DNA from 3 places in the Streptomyces kanasensis genome. Region 2 is predicted to be linked to each of the others. Evidence: riboswitches for the same ligand, from Rfam matches in the RefSeq annotation. Region 2 holds a riboswitch; each other region holds the start of a gene.
The links. Region 2 has a riboswitch for cobalamin ahead of ACF053_RS12770 (ribonucleoside-diphosphate reductase subunit alpha). Riboswitches for the same ligand answer to the same signal wherever they lie in the genome.
Positions count from the first base shown of each region.

Region 1: another riboswitch for cobalamin. It lies ahead of ACF053_RS02480 (ABC transporter substrate-binding protein); the one in region 2 lies ahead of ACF053_RS12770 (ribonucleoside-diphosphate reductase subunit alpha).
Region 3: another riboswitch for cobalamin. It lies ahead of ACF053_RS22270 (energy-coupling factor ABC transporter permease); the one in region 2 lies ahead of ACF053_RS12770 (ribonucleoside-diphosphate reductase subunit alpha).

Region 1 covers NZ_JBIBSF010000001.1:569,381-574,010, reverse strand. The annotation lists gene ACF053_RS02495 (aminotransferase class IV family protein) at 164-976, opposite strand; gene ACF053_RS02490 (MerR family transcriptional regulator) at 1,136-1,486, shown strand; gene ACF053_RS02485 (cupin domain-containing protein) at 1,552-1,923, shown strand; cobalamin riboswitch at 2,323-2,518, shown strand; gene ACF053_RS02480 (ABC transporter substrate-binding protein) at 2,553-3,587, shown strand; gene ACF053_RS02475 (FecCD family ABC transporter permease) at 3,584-4,597, shown strand; gene ACF053_RS02470 (ABC transporter ATP-binding protein) at 4,594-4,630, shown strand, end outside.
Region 2 covers NZ_JBIBSF010000004.1:244,059-248,688, forward strand. The annotation lists gene ACF053_RS12765 (ribonucleotide-diphosphate reductase subunit beta) at 1-157, opposite strand, end outside; gene ACF053_RS12770 (ribonucleoside-diphosphate reductase subunit alpha) at 157-2,514, opposite strand; cobalamin riboswitch at 2,661-2,824, opposite strand; gene ACF053_RS12775 (hypothetical protein) at 3,046-3,798, opposite strand; gene mctP (monocarboxylate uptake permease MctP) at 3,931-4,630, opposite strand, start outside.
Region 3 covers NZ_JBIBSF010000009.1:117,005-121,634, reverse strand. The annotation lists gene ACF053_RS22290 (oxidoreductase) at 1-345, opposite strand, end outside; gene ACF053_RS22285 (energy-coupling factor ABC transporter ATP-binding protein) at 479-1,366, opposite strand; gene cbiQ (cobalt ECF transporter T component CbiQ) at 1,366-2,112, opposite strand; gene ACF053_RS22275 (energy-coupling factor ABC transporter substrate-binding protein) at 2,118-2,465, opposite strand; gene ACF053_RS22270 (energy-coupling factor ABC transporter permease) at 2,462-3,154, opposite strand; cobalamin riboswitch at 3,184-3,385, opposite strand; gene ACF053_RS22265 (PTS-dependent dihydroxyacetone kinase phosphotransferase subunit DhaM) at 3,467-3,877, opposite strand; gene dhaL (dihydroxyacetone kinase subunit DhaL) at 3,874-4,491, opposite strand; gene dhaK (dihydroxyacetone kinase subunit DhaK) at 4,497-4,630, opposite strand, start outside.

The DNA of each region.
Region 1 (4,630 bases), on a different contig from region 2:
ACCGCCGTCGCCCGGATGGATGTACGGACGTCGGTACGGGCCCTGCCGCGCGCTCCTCGTGCGCGCCAGTGCCGCCCCGGCGCACGCGCCGGGGCGCGGTGCGCGCGCCCCGGGCTGCCCGAACGGGCGCCGCACGGGTGGCGACCGCTCGGATGACGGACCGTCAGGGAGCGGTGGGTGGTTCGGACGCGTACGCGCGGTGGAGGAGGTCCACGAAGGACGGGGCCGCCGGCAGTTCCACGGCGCCGATCCGGTGGACCGGGACGCCCGGCGTCCACGAGTTCATGACGACGGCCCCGGCCAGCGCGGGCAGGTCGGCGGCGGTGACCTCCTGCCGGCGCTGCGGGACGCCGAGCCGACGCAGGGCGCGCCGCAGCACGCCCATCGTCGTGCCGTGCAGCATGTCGGCCACGGGCCACACCACCGACGTGCCGTCCCAGAACGCCAGGTTCCAGATCGTCGCCTCGCTGAGCCGGCCCCGCCGGTCGAGGAAGAGGGCGTCGTCGAAGCCCTGTGCGGCGGCCCGGCGGAGCAGGTGCGTCTTGGCCGGTTCGCCCACGTGCTTGACCGTCGGCAGGAAGCGCTCGTGCGTCACCGGCACCAGCGACAGCGGGCCGGCGGGTCCGTGTGCCGGCGGCCCGGTACGGACCAGCAGCGCGGGCGTCTCGTCCGGGTCGGCGACGGTGAACTCGCCCGCGGGGGAGTGGACCGTGGCGGTCAGCGAGACGTCCGCGGGCCCCGCCTCCAGGGCGGTCCGCAGGTGGGACCGGACCGTCGCGTCGGGCAGCGCCCTGCCGAACAGCTCCAGGGAAGCCGACCGCAGCCGTTCCAGATGGAGGTCGAGGCCGCGGATCCGACCGCCGCGCACCTGGGCGGCGGTGAAGTGCGCGTACCCGGCGAAGGCGAGCGGCGCCAGCTCCGCGGCGGTCGAGGCGCGGCCGTCGCGGTGCACGGCGAACGCCGTCGTGGACGTCATGGATCACTCCTGGTCTGTGAGGGGTGTGAGGGGTGTGAGGGGTGGGGGAGAGGGGGCGGTGGGGGCAGGGGTGCGGGACCGGCGGTGGAATTCCCGCGGCCCGAGCCGACGTTAGGGCTTCACACTGGTGCGAAGGTCAAGGCGGGGAAGGCAGGGGCCATGCTGATCGGGGAGCTGTCCCGGCGGACCGGAGTGGGCACGCGGCTGTTGCGCTACTACGAGGCGCAGGGGCTGCTCACCTCGGTCCGGCGCGGCAACGGGTACCGCGACTACGACGAGGACGCCGTGCCCACCGTCCGGCAGGTGCGCGCGCTGCTCGCCGCCGGGCTCTCCACGGAGGTGATCCGCACGGTCCTGCCCTGCGCCCGGGGTGAGGGGCCGGGTCTGGGCTTCGACTGGTGCGCCGGGATCCGGGACGTCCTGCACGGCGAGCTGGCGGCCGCGGACGCACGCATCGACGCCCTCCGCCGCAGCCGCGGCACGCTCGCCGGCTACCTGGAGCACCCCTGACGCACCGCGCGGCGTAGCCTGGAGGAGTACTCGGGGACCGATCCTCTCCCGGGGAGGCGGACGACATGACAGCCATCGTCAGCAGGAACTTCGACGCCGCCGATGAGACCCGTCCCTTCGAGGACGGCAAGGGCAGGCTGGACCTGATCACCACCGGGCAGGGACCCGTCGGACGCGCCGTCTTCGAACCCGGCTGGCGGTGGACCGAGCACGTCAGGCCGCTCGCCGGTACCGACAGCTGCCAGGCGTCGCACACCGGCTACGTGGTCAGCGGCCGGATGCGGATCGTCATGGACGGCGGCGGTGAGAGCGCCGAGGTGGGGCCCGGCGACTTCTTCACGGTCGAGCCCGGCCACGACGCCTGGGTGCTGGGGGACGAACCCTGCGTCGCCCTGGACTGGACGGGCTTCGGCGACTACGCCCGGTCCGCCGACTGACCTCCCACCCGCCGGCGCCCACCCGCTGGCACCCACCCGTCGGTGTCCGGCCCGATGGCACCTACCCGTCGGTGTCCGGCCCGATGGCACCTGTCTGCCGCCGTCCGGCCCACTGGACCCGTCTGCCGCCGTCCGGCCCGCTGGCACCTGCCCGTCGGTGTCCGGCCCGCTGAGCGCACCCGCCCGCCGACGCCCGCCCGCCGACGCCCGCCCGCACCCGGATCCGATCCCGCCGTCGCCCGCCGTCGCCCGCCGACGCCCGCCCGCGGATCGCCCATCGTGCCCGCCCGCGCCGGCCCGCGCCCGCCCCCCGCCGGGTCGCGCCGGCGCACGTCGGCCGACGCCCGTCGGCACCCCCGGCCGCGGGCCGGCCCGGTCGGTCCCGCTCTGCGACCACCGTGTTACCTTGCCGTGGCCAGTCGAACTCAGTACCTGCGGTACCTGGGTCAGGGAATCCGGTGTGAATCCGGAACTGACGCGCAGCGGTGAGGGTGACGGGCGCGGCAGCACGAGCCACTGGGCACCGACCGGCCCGGGAAGGCGCCGCGTCCGGTCGACCCCGAGTCCGAAGACCTGCTGGCGCCCGTTACGGACGGCCCCGCGCATGGGCCACGAACCGAGGACGCCCCGTGCCCCTGCCACGCCAGCACCGCCTGCCCGCCGCCCTGCTCTGCGGCGCCCTGCTGCTCACCGGATGCGCCGGCGGCGCATCCGGCCCGTCCGCGTCCGCCTCCGGCGCGGCGGCCCGCTCCCTCGACAACTGCGGGCGTCAGGTGGAGGTCCACGGCGGCGGTCCCCGCCGGGCCGTGTCCCTGAACCAGGGCACCACCGAGACGCTGCTCTCCCTCGGCCTGGCCGACCGCATGGCCGGCACCGCCACCTGGACCGACCCGGTGATGAAGGGGCTGGAGAAGGAGAACGCCCGCGTCCGGCGGCTGGCGGAGAACAACCCCTCGTTCGAGCGGGTCCTCGACACCGAACCGGACTTCGTCGCCGCCTCCTTCGCCTCCACCCTCGGCACCGGCGGCGTCGCGACCCGCGACCAGTTCGAGAAGCTGGGCGTTCCGACGTACCTCTCCCCGGCGGACTGCGCGGGCAAGGACAACTCCGGCGGCGGTGACGGCGTGCGGACCGCGCCGCTCACCATGGAGACCATCCACCGGGAGGTGCGCGACCTCGCCCGCGTCTTCGGCGTCGAGGAACGCGGCGAGCAGCTCGTCGAGCGGCTCGACGCCCGCACCGCCGCGGCGAAGAAGGGCCTCGACGAGTCGGACGTCACCCTCATGTACTGGTTCGCCAACGCCGAGTCCCCGTACATGGCGGGCTGCTGCGGCGCGCCCGGCATCATCACCCGCACGCTCGGCGCGAAGAACGTCCTCGACGACACCACCGAGGAGTGGCCGCAGGTCAGTTGGGAGACCGTGGCCGACCGGGACCCCGACGTGCTCGTCATCGGCGACCTCACCCGCCGGTCGCAGACCGCGGAGAGCGCGAGCAAGAAGATCGCGTTCCTGGAGTCGAACCCGGTCACCAGGAACATGGAGGCCGTCAAGCACAAGCGGTACGTGCTGCTCAGCGGCCAGGCCATGAACCCGACGATCCGCACCGTGGAGGGGATCGAGCAGGTCGCCGCCGCGATCCGCCGGTTCGGGTTGTCCCGGTGACCGCCGCCCTGCTGCGCTCGGCGGCGGGGCTCGCGGTGCTCGCCGTCTCCGTCGCCCTCACCATCACCGTCGGCCCCGCCGACCTCGGCGTCGCCGACGTGTGGTCCGTCGTCGCCTCGCACCTCGGCGGCGCCCCCTCCGGGCTGTCCCCGATCCGCGACGGCATCGTGTGGAACCTGCGGCTGCCCCGCACCCTGCTGGCCGCCGTGTGCGGGGCCGGGCTCGCCGTGTGCGGCGCCGTCATGCAGTCGCTGCTGCGCAACCCGCTCGCCGACCCCTTCGTCCTCGGCGTCTCCTCCGGCGCCTCCACCGGCGCCGTGCTCGTCGTGGTCCTCGGCGCGGGTGGCGGCGCGCTGTCGCTCTCCGCGGGTGCCTTCGCCGGCGCGGTCTGCTCCTTCGCCCTGATGTTGCTGCTGAGCCACGTCCTGGGCGGCACCACCGACCGGGTCGTCCTCTCCGGTGTCGCCGCGATGCAGCTCTTCTCCGCGCTGACCTCCTTCGTCGTCGTCACCTCCGCCGACGCGGAGACCACCCGCGGCGTGCTGTTCTGGCTGCTCGGCTCGCTCGGCGGCGCCGGCTGGGACGACGTGTGGCTGTGCGCGGCCGTCCTCGCCGCGTGCCTCGCCGTCTGTCTGGCCCACGGCAGGACCCTCGACGCGTTCGCCTTCGGGCAGGACGCCGCGGCGTCCCTCGGCGTGCACGTCGGCCGCACCCGCCTCGTCCTGCTGTGCGCCACCGCGCTCCTCACCGCCGCCCTGGTCAGCGCGGCCGGCGCGATCGGCTTCGTCGGCCTGGTGCTGCCCCACGCCGCCCGGGCCATCGTCGGCCCCGGGCACGCCCGGCTGCTGCCCGCCACCGCCCTGGGCGGGGCCGTCTTCCTGGTGTGGATCGACACCCTCGCCCGTACCGTCCTCGAACCCCAGGAGGTGCCGGTGGGCGTCATGACGTCCCTGCTGGGCGTACCGGCCTTCGTCCTCGTGCTGTACCGGACCCGGAGGGCCGCCCGGTGACCCTCGCAGCCGACCGCGTCACCCGCACCGCCG
Region 2 (4,630 bases):
GGTCGGCGACGTCCGAGTGGAGGTCGACCTCCTCGACGGTCCAGGTGTTCTTGATGGCGTCCCGGTAGCGCTCGTAGAAGTCCGGGTAGCGCATGGGGCGCAGGGTGAGTTCGAAGCCCGGGTCGAGCAGGTTCTTCTCGGTGTGGGGGGACGGCATCACTGACAGGCCTCGCAGGACTCGGGGTTCTCCAGGGAGCAGGCGACGGCGTCGGGCTCGGACACCTGCTGGGCGGGTACGGGGGCGGCGGCGGACGCCTGGGCGGCACGGGCGATCCGGGTCGCCGGGCGGGAGCGCAGGTAGTACGTCGTCTTCAGACCCTGCTTCCAGGCGTACGCGTACATCGACGACAGCTTGCCGATGGTCGGCGTCTCCAGGAACAGGTTCAGCGACTGCGACTGGTCCAGGAACGGCGTGCGGGCGGCGGCCATGTCGATCAGGCCGCGCTGCGGGATCTCCCACGCCGTGCGGTACAGGGCCCGCACGTCGGCCGGGACCCAGGTGAAGCCCTGCACGGAGCCGCTGGACTCGCGCAGCGCCTCACGGGTCTGCGCGTCCCACACGCCGAGCTTCTTCAACTCGTCCACCAGGTAGGAGTTGACCTGGAGGAACTCGCCGGACAGCGTCTCGCGCTTGAAGAGGTTGGAGACCTGCGGCTCGATGCACTCGTAGACCCCGGCGATGGAGGCGATCGTCGCCGTCGGCGCGATGGCGAGCAGCAGCGAGTTGCGCATGCCGACCTCGGCGACGCGGGCGCGCAGCGCCTCCCACCGCTCGGGCCAGGCCAGTTCGACGTCGTAGTGGTCGGGGTGGAGCACGCCGCGCGCGGTCCGCGTCTTCTCCCACGCGGGCAGCGGGCCGTGGCGCTCGGCCAGGTCGGCGGAGGCCTCGTACGCGGCGAGCATGATCCGCTCGGCGATCCGCGTCGACAGGGCGCGCGCCTCGGGGGAGTCGAACGGCAGCCGCAGCTGGAAGAAGACGTCCTGGAGGCCCATCGCGCCCAGGCCCACCGGGCGCCAGCGGGCATTGGAGCGGCCCGCCTGCTCGGTCGGGTAGAAATTGATGTCGACGACCCGGTCGAGGAAGGTGACGGCCGTGCGGACGGTCGCGTCCAGCCGCTCCCAGTCGATGGAGCCACCGGTCACGAAGGCACCGAGGTTGACGGAGCCCAGGTTGCAGACCGCGGTCTCGCCGTCGTCCGTGACCTCCAGGATCTCCGTGCAGAGGTTGGAGGAGTGGACCGTGTGGCCCGGCTCGGCGGTCTGGTTGGCGGTGCGGTTGGCGGCGTCCTTGAACGTCATCCAGCCGTTGCCGGTCTGTGCGAGCGTCCGCATCATCCGGCCGTACAGGTCGCGGGCCGGCATCGTCCGGCGGGCCAGGCCCTTGGCCTCGGCGGCGCGGTAGGCGGCGTCGAACTCCTCGCCCCACAGGTCGACCAGCTCGGGGACGTCCGACGGCGAGAAGAGCGACCAGTCGGCGTCGGCGTTGACGCGGCGCATGAACTCGTCGGGGATCCAGTGCGCCAGGTTGAGGTTGTGCGTGCGCCGGGCGTCCTCGCCCGTGTTGTCGCGCAGCTCCAGGAACTCCTCGATGTCCGCGTGCCAGGTCTCCAGGTAGACGGCGGCGGCGCCCTTGCGCCGCCCGCCCTGGTTGACGGCGGCGACGGACGCGTCCAGCGTCTTGAGGAACGGCACGATGCCGTTGGAGTGGCCGTTGGTGCCGCGGATCAGCGAACCGCGGGCGCGGATCCGCGAGTACGACAGACCGATGCCGCCCGCGTGCTTCGAGAGCCGGGCCACCTGGTGGTAGCGGTCGTAGATGGAGTCCAGCTCGTCCTGCGGGGAGTCCAGCAGGTAGCAGGAGGACATCTGGGGGTGCCGGGTGCCCGAGTTGAACAGGGTCGGCGAGGACGGCAGGTAGTCGAGGCGGCTCATCAGCCGGTACAGCGCCTCGACCTCGTCCAGGGCGCCCGCCGAAGGGTCGGCGGCCAGGCCGCAGGCCACCCGCAGCAGGAAGTGCTGCGGCGTCTCGACCACCTTGCGGGTGAGCGGGTGGCGCAGCAGGTAGCGCGAGTACAGGGTGCGCAGGCCGAAGTAGCCGAACCGGTCGTCCGCCGCGGGGTCGATCACGGCGTCCAGCCGGTCGGCGTGGCCCGCCACGAGCTCGGCGGTGCGGTCGGCGATGAGCCCCTCGCGGTGGCCGACGGCGACGGAGGCCGAGAAGCACACCGCGCCCTGACCGGCCGCCTCGTCGGCGATGGTCCGGGTCAGGAGCCGTGCGGCGAGCTTCGAGTACGCGGGGTCCTCGGCGATCAGTCCGGCCGCCGCCTCGGTGGCGAGCTCCCGCAGTTCGGCCTCGTCCGACCCGGCGTGCCGGCCGCGCAGGGCGGCGGCGGCGACCCGGCCGGGGTCGGCGTCGGGGAGGTCCGCGGTGAGGTCGGTCAGGGTCCGCAGCAGCGCGGTCCCGGGCGCGTCGACTTCGGTGGCTGAAGCCGGATCCGCTGGCGCGATGGTCACGTGGGGGCTCTCCCTCGCTCGGCTCGGGGTCCCGCGGGCGGGGGCGGGGGAGCGGGGCGCGCCTCACCCCGGGCACGGGGGCGTGCGAGACCGCGTCCACCGGCCCACTCCGCGAGGCCCGGACGTCTGGGCACCCGGGCCGGACGGTCCGGGCGCGCTGTCGGCAGGTCGTCGGACTCGCGGGTACGCGAAGGGCACACCGGTACACCGTTGCGGGACAGTTCCGGACTCTCACCGGATTCCCCTGCTGCGACAGCGAGGACGAGCATACATGTGGGGGGCACCCCTCACCGCACACCCCACATGTTGTGTCAGAGTGTCGGCGCGTACGCGAACAGTGGCAGCCCGGGGAGGGGCTCCGGCCGCGGCGGAGGGGTCCGCGCGGAGGTGCCGCGGGGGTCTCACCGGACCGGCGCGCGGACCCTCGGGAAGGGCCGGCGCGGGCGGACACGGGGGCCGACACGGGGCCCCGGGGCTCCCGCGAGCCCGCGAGCCCGCGGGGACGCGTGTGGCCGGGGTGGTGGGGCGGGGTCAGCCGCTGACGCCCACGCCGTTGTCGGGCGCCCCGTCACCCACGGGCGGCAGGTCCCCGCGCTCCACGGGCGCGCCGCCGGGACCGCCGTTGCCGGCCGTGCCGCCGGTGCGGCCGGTCCCGCCGCTGCCGGTCGTGGCTCCCGAGTCGCCCGTCCCGGGCGCGCGTTCGGGCAGTACCTCGGCCAACTCCTCGTCGGAGGCGCGGTGCGCCCGCTCGGCGGCGGCGCGCAGGGTGGCGCGGTCGACGGCGGCGCGGTCGGCGCTCACGCGGATGCGCAGCCCGCCCTCGACGCGCAGGTACTCGTGTGCGGTGTCCCCGGAGCGGTACCACAGCGCCCCGTCCGCTGCGCACGGCGCACCACCGGCCGCGCCCGCGCCGGTCGACGGGGCGGGCGCGGCCGACGGGGTGGCGGCGCAGCCCACGTCCTCCAGGCGGCCCCGCTCGACGCCGAGGGTGAGGGTGCCGCCGCCCTTCGAGACGTACGACGCGGAGAAGCCGTCGTCGCCGAGGACGCCCACCGACTGCTCGGCGAGGGCGAAGCCGGCGGCCTCGGTCACGTACACGTGCTCCGCCCTGGTCTGCAGGGCGGCGGCGCGGGCCTCCAACTCCGCCCGGTCCGGGACGGCGGAGCCGGCCACCTGCGTGCCGCAGCCGACGAGGAGCAGCAGCGGCGACGCCAGGGCGGCCAGGAGCGCCGGGGCGCGCCGGGGGCGCGGGGGGAGGGGCGTGGGCACCGGGCGTCGTGTCATGCGCACATCCTCGCCTACCGGCCCGGTACGCGGACGGGGGCCCCGGGGCCCTACCGGCCCGGTACGCGGACGAGGGCCCCCGCCGCCCTGCCGGGACGGTGCGGGGGCCCTCGCCGCCGGGCGGCCCGAGGTTCAGTGCCCGGTGCCGACCTTGGGCATCGTCCGGCGGACGCCCGCGTCGCCCACGTCGGCGGTGTAGTCGCCGGCGGTCGTCTCGTCGACGCCCTCCGGCGCCCGCACCGCCCGCAGCGCGAACGTGAGGACCACCGTGACCAGGAGGTTCAGCACGAAGGCGGTGAGGCCGATGTACCCGATCTCCCCGATGCCGGGGATCTCCGCAGACGAGCCGCCGAAGTGCTTCTGCGTGGGGCCGGCGACGTTGTACGCGGTCCACGTGCCGTACACCATGCCGACCGCCCAGCCGCCGAGCAGCGCCCAGCGGTGGAACCACCGGGTGAACAGGCCGCCGACCAGCGCGGGGAAGGTCTGGAGGATCCAGATGCCGCCGAGGAGCTGGAAGTTGATGGCGACCGTCTTGTCCATCGTGAGGACGAACGCCAGCGCGCCCACCTTGACCAGCAGCGACACCAGCTTGGACACCTTGGTCTCCTGCTCCGGGGTGGCGTCCGGCTTCAGGAAGTCCTTGTAGATGTTGCGGGTGAAGAGGTTGGCGGCGGCGATCGACATGATGGCGGCCGGCACGAGCGCGCCGATGCCGATGGCGGCGAAGGCGACCCCGGCGAACCAGTCGGGGAACATGTCCTCGAACAGCTGCGGGATGGCCAGCTGGCCGTTCTGCACCTTGATGCCCGCGGCGATCGCCATGAAGCCG
Region 3 (4,630 bases), on a different contig from region 2:
GTAGCGGCCGAAGTGGAGGATCTGCATCGCGATCCTGCCGCCGGCCGCGTGCACCGCGTCCGTCACGACGCGGTGCTGCTCCGCCTCCTGCGCGCAGGTCAGCATGGCGCCGCCGTCGTAGGGCCGGCCCGCCTCGTTCGGGGCGATGCCGCCCGTCACGATGAGGGCGGCCCCGCCGCGGGCGCGGGCCGCGTAGAACGCGGCCATCCGCTCGAAGCCGTTCTCCGCCTCCTCCAGGCCGACGTGCATCGACCCCATGAGCACCCGGTTCGGCAGGGTGGTGAAGCCCAGGTCCAGGGGGCGCAGCAGGTGCGGGTACCGGGACGGGGTCGGGGTCGGGGTCATGAGGGGCGCCTCCTCGCGCGCGGTGTCATCGCCCCTGTTGTAGACGACCGCGCCCTCTTTATGCAACAAGTTGCACATCGATCGGGGCGTGAGGTGCGCTACGTACACCGGGTGGGCCCGCGCCCCGCCTCCGTCAGCCGCGCTGCGCGAGGTCCGCCCCCCAGGCGTCCAGCCCCTCCGGCGTGCACGGCACCGTCCCCCACGGCGTGGCCTTCCCGACGCCCGGCGGCGTCCCGGCCCCCGCGTCCGGCAACCCGTGCGCCCGCAGCAGCCGCGCCACCGCCATCGCCCACGGCCGCCGCAGCCGCGCCGCGTCCAGCAGTTCCCCGTCCGCCAGCAGGTCCTCCACCGGGCCCGTGCGCACCCCGTCCGGTGTGAGCACCGCCGCGTCGTCCGCCCACCGCAGCGCCAGGTCCACGTCGTGCGTGGCCATCACCACGGTCGTCCCCGACGCCCGCAGCCCCTCCAGCACCGCCAGGAGCCGCTCCTGCCCGTGCGGGTCGAGCCCGGCCGTCGGCTCGTCCAGGATGAGCACCCGGGGCCGCATCGCGACGGCCCCCGCGATCGCCGCGCGCTTCCGCTGCCCGTACGACAGCAGGTGCGTCGGCCGGTCCTCCAGCGCCACGATGTCCAGGGCCTCCAGCGCCTCGCGGACCCGGGCGCGGACCTCCACCTCCGGCAGGCCCAGGTTCATCGGGCCGAACGACACGTCCTGCCCGACCGACGCGGCGAACAGCTGGTCGTCCGGGTCCTGCACCACCAGCTGCACCGCCGTCCGCAGCCGCGTCAGGCCCCTGCGGTCGTACGCCACATCCTCACCGGCCAGGCGCAGCCGCCCGCTCGCACACCGCAGACCGCCGCTCAGCAGCCGCAGCAGCGTCGTCTTGCCGCCGCCGTTGCGGCCCAGGACCGCCAGGGACCGCCCCTCCGGCACGGCGAAGTCGACCCCGCTGAGCACGGCGGGCCCGCCCTCGTAGGCGAACCCCGCCCCCACCAGTTCCACCACCGGCGACCCGGTCATCACACCACCCGTTCGAGTCCGAGGGCGGCCGCGACCAGCACCGCCAGCAACACCGCCGTCGCCGCCAGGAAGCGGCGGTCCAGCCGCGCCGCGGGCACCAGCACCCGCAGCGTCCCGTCGTAGCCGCGGCCGGCGAGACCGCTCTGCAGCCGTGTCGCCCGGTCGAAGGCGCGGACGAACGCGGTGGCCCCGAGACCGGCGGCCGAGCGCCACGCCGCGGCCCGGCTCGTGGTCCCCAGTCGCGCGGCCTGCGCCTGCCGGATCCGCGCCACCGCGTCCAGCAGCAGGAAGCCGATGCGGTACATCACCAGCGCCACGTCCACCACCGGCGCGGGCACGCCCGCCCGCACCAGCCGGGGCAGCACGTCCGACACGGGCGTCGTGAAGGCGAAGAGCAGCACCCCCAGCGACGCCGCCGACGACCGCAGCAGCAACTCCACGGCCTGCGCGGCCCCGCCGGGCGCGGGCGCCACCCAACCCGCCGGGCCGCCCACCTGGAACAGCAGCGGCACCGCGCCCGTGACGCAGAAGCCGAGCGGCACCCGCCACGCCCGCCACAGCTGCCGCGGAGCCACCCCCGCCGGCCCCAGCAGCACCACGACGGCGACCACCGCCACCAGCGCCGCGCCCGGCCACGGCGGCAGGGACACGGCACAGGCCGTCAGGCCGAAGCCGAGCACGGCCTTCTCGCCCGGGTGGCGGCGGCGCCAGCGGCTGCCGTGCGCCGCCACGTCGATGGGCAGCACCCCCGCTACTCCCCGGACGCCGCGGGCGGCTCGGCCGCCCCGCCGGCCCCGGCCCGCTCCTCACCCTGCCGGCGCCCGCGGCGCAGCCCGAAGTAGTACGCCAGCACTCCGGCGCCCAGCGCGGCCTGCAGGGAGAACAGCGCCGACTCCACCTCACCCGACGGGGGCTCGTACAGCGGGCTGAACCACGGCTCGTAGTCAGGGGCGTTCTCGGTGATCGCCGCCTCCGCCTGCGCGTCCGCGCCCGTGAACGGCTCCTCCTTGTGATCACCCAGTCCGAGCGCCAGCGGCAGCACCGCCAGCGCCACCACGACGAGCAGCAGCAGGGTGTTGATCCTCGCGTTCCGGCTCATCGGACCGCCGCCTCCTTCGTCGCGCCCGCCGCCGGGAGCACGCCGAGCCGGGCCAGCTCGCCCCCGCTCGACTGCCGCAGCAACCGCATCACCAGCACCGTCAGCAGGCCCTCGCTCACCGCCAGGGGGAGCTGTGTCACCGCGAAGATCCCGCCGAACTTGGCGAGCGCGCCCGTGAAGCCGCTGCCCGGGTCGGGGAACGCGAGCGCCAGCTGCACGCTCGTCACGCAGTACGTGGACAGGTCCGCCGCGAACGCGCCGAAGAAGACGGCCACCATCAGGGGCGCTCCCGTGCGGCGCAGCAGCCGGTACAGCCCGTACCCGGCCCACGGTCCGACGACCGCCATCGAGAAGGCGTTCGCGCCGAGCGTCGTCAGACCGCCGTGCGCCAGCAGCAGCGCCTGGAACAGCAGGGTGATCGTGCCGAGCACGGCCATGATGGGCGGCCGGAACAGGATGGCGCCGAGCCCCGTACCGGTGGGGTGGCTGCAGCTGCCCGTCACCGACGGGATCTTCAACGCGGACAGGACGAACGTGAACGCCCCGGACGCGCCGAGCAGCAGCGTCGACTCGGGGTTGGCCCTGACCTCCCGGGTCAGCGCCCGGACGCCGTGGACGACGAACGGAGCGGCCGCCAGTGTCCAGGCGACCGCGTGTTCCCGGGGTAGGAACCCCTCGGCTATATGCATGTGGGGGAGACCCTCTCCAGCACCTCGTGGATGGACAACGCGCCCTGGCCGGTCTCCTGGCTGACGGGTACTACCGCCTCGACCCCGCCTTCCCGGACGCCGCGGTCTCCCGCGGCGGTCCAGTGGCTTCCCCGCTGGCGCGGGGGGTGGGGCCGGACTTCCCGATCACAGTGGCGAGGGCCGCGCCGGTTCCACACCGGCTTCCCGTACACCAAGGCCCTGCGACACTAGTGCGTTGACCAGGTACATCACAACCGCGCACACGGGGGAGTCCCGCCGCACGGGCGGGCGCTCGCGGGTGCCCGCCACGCCCTACCGCTTGCGGTAGCCGTACGCCTCCGAGGCCGCCGCCTCCACCGCGTCGAGGTCGCCGCCCGCCGCCGCCGTGACGACGGCCGCCACCGCGCCCTCCACGAACGGCGCGTCCACCAGCCGCGTCCCCGCCGGCAGTTCCCCCTCCTCCAGCAGCGCCTTCACCGTCAGGACGGCGCTGCCCAGGTCCACCAGGACCGCGACGCCGGCGCCGCCGTCGACCTCCGCGGCCGCCCGCGCGACCAGTTCGGCGCTCGTACCGAGCCCGCCGTCCGGCCCGCCGCCGGCCGCCGCCACCGGTACCCCGCCGGCGCCCCCGGCCAGTCCCCGGGCGAGCGCGGCGACGGCCTGCGCGACCGGGGCGCTGTGCGAGACGAGCACGACGCCCACGGGCGCCCCCGAGCCGCTCACGCCGCCTCCCCCGTGACGTCGGCGAGTGCCGCGAAGAGCAGCGCGGCCGACGTGGCGCCCGGGTCCCGGTGTCCCACCGACCGCTCGCCGAGGTAACTGGCCCGTCCCTTGCGGGCGCGCATCGGCCCGGTCGCCTCCGCGCCCTCCGCGGCGGCCCGCGCGGCCGCCGCGACGGCGTCCGGCCGGTCCTGCCCGAGCGCGGCCACGGCCGGCTCCAGCGCGTCCAGCATCGTCTTGTCCCCGGCCCGCGCCCCGCCGAGCCGGGCCACCGCCGCGACACCGTCGCCCAGCGCCTCCGCCAGCCGCGCGGGCGCCACCTCGGGCTCGTCGCCCAGGGCCTTGCCGGCGCTCCGCAGCAGCGTGCCGTACAGCGGCCCCGACGCCCCGCCCACCGTGGAGATCAGCCGCCGGCCGGCCAGCACCAGGACCGCGCCGGGCGTCCGCGGCGGCTCCTCCTCCAGCGCGGCCGCCACCGCCGTGAAGCCGCGCCGCAGGTTGACCCCGTGGTCGGCGTCGCCGATCGCGGAGTCCAGCTCCGTGAGGAGGTCGGCGTCGCGGTCCACGGCCACCGCCACCGCGGCCATCCACCGCAGGAACGTCCCGGAGTCCAGCACCGCGCTCACCACCCCCATCGCAGCGCCGGCGTCCGCACCGGCGCGTCCCACAGCCGCAGCAGCTCCTCGTCCGCCCGGCACAGCGTCACCGAGGCACCGGCCATGTCCAGCGACGTCACGTAGTTGCCGACGAGCGTGC